DNA from 2 places in the Roseibium sp. RKSG952 genome. Region 1 is predicted to be linked to the other one. Evidence: riboswitches for the same ligand, from Rfam matches in the RefSeq annotation. Region 1 holds a riboswitch; the other holds the start of a gene.
The links. Region 1 has a riboswitch for FMN ahead of E1297_RS06385 (DMT family transporter). Riboswitches for the same ligand answer to the same signal wherever they lie in the genome.

Region 1 (2,390 bases):
ACTGCACCGTCTCCGCCGTCAAGGCAAAGGCTGGCGACAGCCTGGCGGTGGACGCGGTGATCATGGAGTTTTCCTGATCCAAGGGGCTCCGGCCCGATCATGCAGCCGAAGCCGCGCGCCGCTTGAGGATCGTGTGCGGCTTTGGAACTCAAGGAGGTCGAATGACAACCAAAGTGCTTCTATTCGACCTCGATGGAACAATAACCGATCCGTTTCCCGGCATAACAGGCTCGATCCGGTTTGCGTTGCGCGAGATGGGTGTCAGGGTGCCGGAAGCGGAGGAACTGCGCTGGTGCATCGGTCCTCCGCTGCAGGAGAGCCTCGGATTGCTTCTCGACACGAAGGACCCAGACAGGATCGGCAAGGCGGTCGGTCTCTACCGGGAGCGCTATTCCGCATCGGGGGTGTTTGAGGCCACGCTTGTCGCGGGGATGGCAGCACTCCTCGGGGACCTGCAGGCGGTCGGATTTCGGATGTTTGTGTGCACGTCCAAACCGCACGTGTTTGCGGACCAGATCATCGCGCATTTCGGACTGTCCGCAGTGTTTGAAAAGGTATACGGCGCAGAGATCGATGGCCGCCGCTCGAACAAGGCGGATCTGATCGCCCACATTCTGGAAACCGAAGGGGTTCAGCCTGCTGAGGTGATGATGATTGGCGATCGCAAGCACGACCTGATCGGGGCCAAAAGCAACAATGTGTCCGCAATTGGCGTGTTGTGGGGATATGGCGACCGGCTGGAACTGGAAGCCGAAAGCCCGTTTCGGATCGTGGACAAGCCGGACGAGATTTCAGCGATACTGAAAAATTGACACTCTTCTTATTGTCAGAACCTGCAGTATTGGATAGATCTTGCGGGAGAGAACAGTTCTCGGGGCGGGGTGGGATTCCCCACCGGCGGTATCAGGGAAACCTGGAGCCCGCGAGCGCCTTTGATGACCCTGGACGGGCATTGAGGGGTCAGCAGATCCGGTGAGAGGCCGGAGCCGACGGTTACAGTCCGGATGAGAGAGAACTTGGCACCCGGCCGTCTGCGCGTCCGGGGCTGGAGGCTTTGTGAGGCTGTTCTGGGTGACAACTGGAGCATGCATCACCGATGACGACACCGTCTTTTCCGAAGCCGTTCTTGGCGGCAACCGCGATGATTGGCGCCGGGGCGTCCTTTGCTGTGGTCAATGGTGCCTTGCAGGCAACCACAATGCAGCTGGGTGTGCCCTCCACATCGGCCGCGTTCTGGCAATATGCGCTGGGGCTGGCCTTTGCTCTCCCCTGGGTCTTGCGCCGGGGCAGGACGGCTTTGAAAACACGGCAGATCGGCTGGCATCTCTTGCGCGCCGCTCTGGCTGTGATCGGGATCCAGCTATGGGCCGCCGGTCTTGCCAGCGTCGAGATCTGGCAGGCCATTGCATTGGTCATGACCTCGCCGTTCTTTGTCATTGTCGGCGCAAAACTGTTTTTTGGCGAGCACATCGGGCCGGTCCGCTGGTTGGCAACGCTGGCCGGGTTTGCTGGCGGCATGATGATTCTGCAGCCCTGGACTGAATCCTTTCATTTGGGCGCGCTGCTGCCGGTCGGGGCGGCTGCCTTTTGGGGCGGAACCTCGCTCGTGACCAAGAAACTGACCCGGACCGAGGATGCGGATACGATCACCGTCTATCTCTTGCTGCTGTTGACGCCGGTCAATGCCGTGCTGGCGCTGGGCGAGGGCGGTATCGTGCCGGGCGGCCCGGCCTTGTGGCTCCTGGTCGGTGCCGGTGCCTTGACGGTTCTGGCCAACTACCTGCTGACCATTGCCTACCAGAAGGCGGACGCAGCCTTTGTGCAGCCGTTCGACCATTTGAAACTGCCGCTGAACATTGCAGTCGGATTTTTCGCTTTCGGGTTTGCGCCGCAAGGCACGTTTTGGGCCGGAGCGCTGGTGATCGTGGGAGCGTCGCTTCTTGTGATGATGGACGAGCAAAGGCGCATGGCTTCGGTCCCGGTGGCGGGCAAATCCTGAGGCCTAGCCGGTGCGGGGAGCGCTTGAAATCCGCTTCTGAACTGCGCGAAGTTGTGCCCAAGGCATTTTTTGGCCTTTTGAAATCCCCAAATACACTGGAAACTGTTCAGGAGTACGATTCGCTCTTTGGGGATGGTGGCTGTGACCAAGTCAGACAAAAAGGCCGTTCACATCTTGATCATCGGGCGCGTGCAGGGCGTCGGCTTCCGCCAGTGGCTGGACACGCGGGCAAAGGCGGAAGGCCTGTCCGGATGGGTCCGGAACCGCAAGGACGGCTCGGTGGAAGCCGTCTTGAGCGGTGGCGCGGATGCGGTGCACAGCGTCATGGAGCTTGCCCGCGACGGACCGTCCCTCGCCAGCGTCAGAGAGGTGAAAATCCTCGCAGAGGTTG
Region 2 (2,390 bases), on a different contig from region 1:
ACGATTGCGATTTCAACTCAGGCCTCGGCTGCCGGTGATCCGGAAAAAGGTGAAAAACTCTACAATAGATGCTCATCCTGCCACGCGATCATCAAGGATGGCGAAGTTCTGGTCAAAGGCGGCATCACCGGACCGAATCTCTATGGGGTGGTCGGGCGAGTTGCCGGATCCGAAAACGATTATCGCTATGGAAGCGAGCGTTTGCCCATCGGTATGTTCACCGATGATATGATCCGTGCGGGTGATGAAGGTCTGGTCTGGACTGAAGAAAACATCGCGGCTTACTCCGAAAACCCAATCGTTTTCATTCAGGAGTATCTGGATGACGAATCAGCCCGCCCCAACATGAGCGTTAAGCTGAAGAAAGGGGCCGACGATGTCGCGGCCTATCTCGCCACCTTCAGCGATCAGTAAAAAGTTTCCAGGTCCGGCGCTGGTCACGTCGTCCGCATCAACGCGGCCAGCCGTCCGGTTTCAACACCAAAACCCGCAGCCTCAACCTGATCAGCAGCGCCCAATCGAGCATCTTCTGTCTTGTTTTGGTTCAGTTTCCAAGTGCCCTGAACATCTTCGACCTGCATGCGGCACGGCACGATCATCCGCATCATCCGCTCCAATGCGCCCTCGGACATTTTACCTGTGACCCAAGGCGGTTTTGGCAACAGGCGTGTTTCATAAAATTCTGACTGGCGGTCCAGAAGATCAGGCAATGCATCCTGCGGCATCAGCTCAAGTTGGCCGGTCAAATGCACCGCGACATAATTCCAGGTCGGCACCTGATCTTCGACTACATACCAATCCGGAGAAATGTAGCCATCTGGCCCGGAAACTGCGATCCGCACAGTCTGAGGCTGCTTCAATAACCGAACAATGGGATTTGAACGTACAAGATGAAGCTCTGCCACTTGCCCATCTTCATCCAGAAGGAATGGGACATGGCTTAGCAACGGCGCATCCTGCGTCGACAAGGCAAGAATACCAAACGCGCGATCCCGGGCGAAGGTAACATGGCGCGCGCGATCTTCGGCGCGAAAGGCTGGGTTGGGGTGCATACCTGTCCTCCTGCCAACAGCACTTGCAGAACCGGGCAGTCCTTGGCAAGCTCTGCGATGTTCTCAGGGCGGGGCGAAATTCCCCACCGGCGGTATGCGGGCTGCGACCCGTAAGCCCGCGAGCGGCCTCGGTTAATGGGGTGTCAGCAGATCTGGTGAAAAGCCAGAGCCGACGGTTACAGTCCGGATGAAAGAGAACGTGTAGCGCGTCGGCCTTGCCGCGTGCCTGCCCGTGATCGCCTTGGGTGACGTGTCTGTTGCGAAAGGAGATCATGATGACACACACCCGCTATGCCTTTGTAAAAGCCAACTGGCATTCCGATATTGTTGATCAGGCCCTAGAAGGGTTTCTGGAACTCATCCCCGCCGATCAGGTTGACGTATTCGACGTCCCCGGCGCGTTTGAGATGCCGCTGCTGGCCCGCGATCTGGCCCAGACCGGCCGCTACGCAGCCGTCGCCTGCGCAGCGTTTGTTGTGGATGGCGGTATTTACCGGCACGATTTTGTCGCACAGGCCGTTGTTGATGGGTTGATGCGCGCTGGCATGGATACAGGCGTACCGGTCCTGTCCGTTTCCCTGACGCCGCATCAGTATCAGGAGACCGATCACCACAACGCAATCTACCGCGCGCATTTTGTCGAAAAAGGCCGCGAAGCCGCACAAGCTGTGCTGAAAATCAACGCGACGCGCGCAAAACTCGCCACCGCTGCGTAAGCTCATTGGGTTGGGGCAAGCACGCCCCAACCGCAAATCCGCTTGAGGCCAAGGGCCTTGCCCGCTAATCACGACGCTCAAAGGAGCATGCCCCATGTCGATGAACAGTTTTGGCCACCTCTTCCGCGTCACCACCTGGGGTGAGAGCCACGGGCCCGCGTTGGGTGCGACCGTCGATGGCTGCCCTCCGGGCGTTGCGATCGATGAGGACATGATTCAGCACTGGCTGGACAAGCGCAAACCGGGTCAGAACAAGTTCACCACCCAGCGGCGTGAACCCGATCAGGTGAAAATCCTGTCCGGCGTGTTCGAAGGCCAGACCACGGGCACGCCAGTGCAGCTGATGATCGAAAACACCGATCAGCGCTCGAAAGACTACGGCGATATCATGGACAAGTTCCGTCCGGGTCACGCCGACATCACATACTGGCAGAAATACGGGATCCGCGACTATCGCGGCGGCGGGCGCAGCTCGGCACGGGAAACCGCATCGCGTGTAGCTGCTGGCGGGTTGGCTCGAGAAGCGATCAAGCAGATCGCACCCAACGTTCAGATCACCGGCTACATGACCCAGATTGGGCCGCACAAGATCGATCGGGACAACTTCGACTGGTCCCAGATC

Region 2: linked by a shared signal. The riboswitch ahead of E1297_RS36405 (6,7-dimethyl-8-ribityllumazine synthase) and the one ahead of E1297_RS06385 (DMT family transporter) in region 1 are both predicted to bind FMN.

The regions. Positions count from the first base shown of each region.
Region 1 covers NZ_SMMF01000778.1:3,379-5,768, reverse strand. Annotated here, with positions in the region: gene E1297_RS06395 (acetyl/propionyl/methylcrotonyl-CoA carboxylase subunit alpha) at 1-77, shown strand, start outside; gene E1297_RS06390 (HAD hydrolase-like protein) at 162-812, shown strand; FMN riboswitch at 864-1,020, shown strand; gene E1297_RS06385 (DMT family transporter) at 1,097-1,999, shown strand; gene E1297_RS06380 (acylphosphatase) at 2,141-2,390, shown strand, end outside.
Region 2 covers NZ_SMMF01000954.1:148,431-150,820, forward strand. Annotated here, with positions in the region: gene E1297_RS36395 (cytochrome c family protein) at 1-414, shown strand, start outside; gene E1297_RS36400 (FMN-binding negative transcriptional regulator) at 438-1,052, opposite strand; FMN riboswitch at 1,108-1,255, shown strand; gene E1297_RS36405 (6,7-dimethyl-8-ribityllumazine synthase) at 1,328-1,768, shown strand; gene aroC (chorismate synthase) at 1,863-2,390, shown strand, end outside.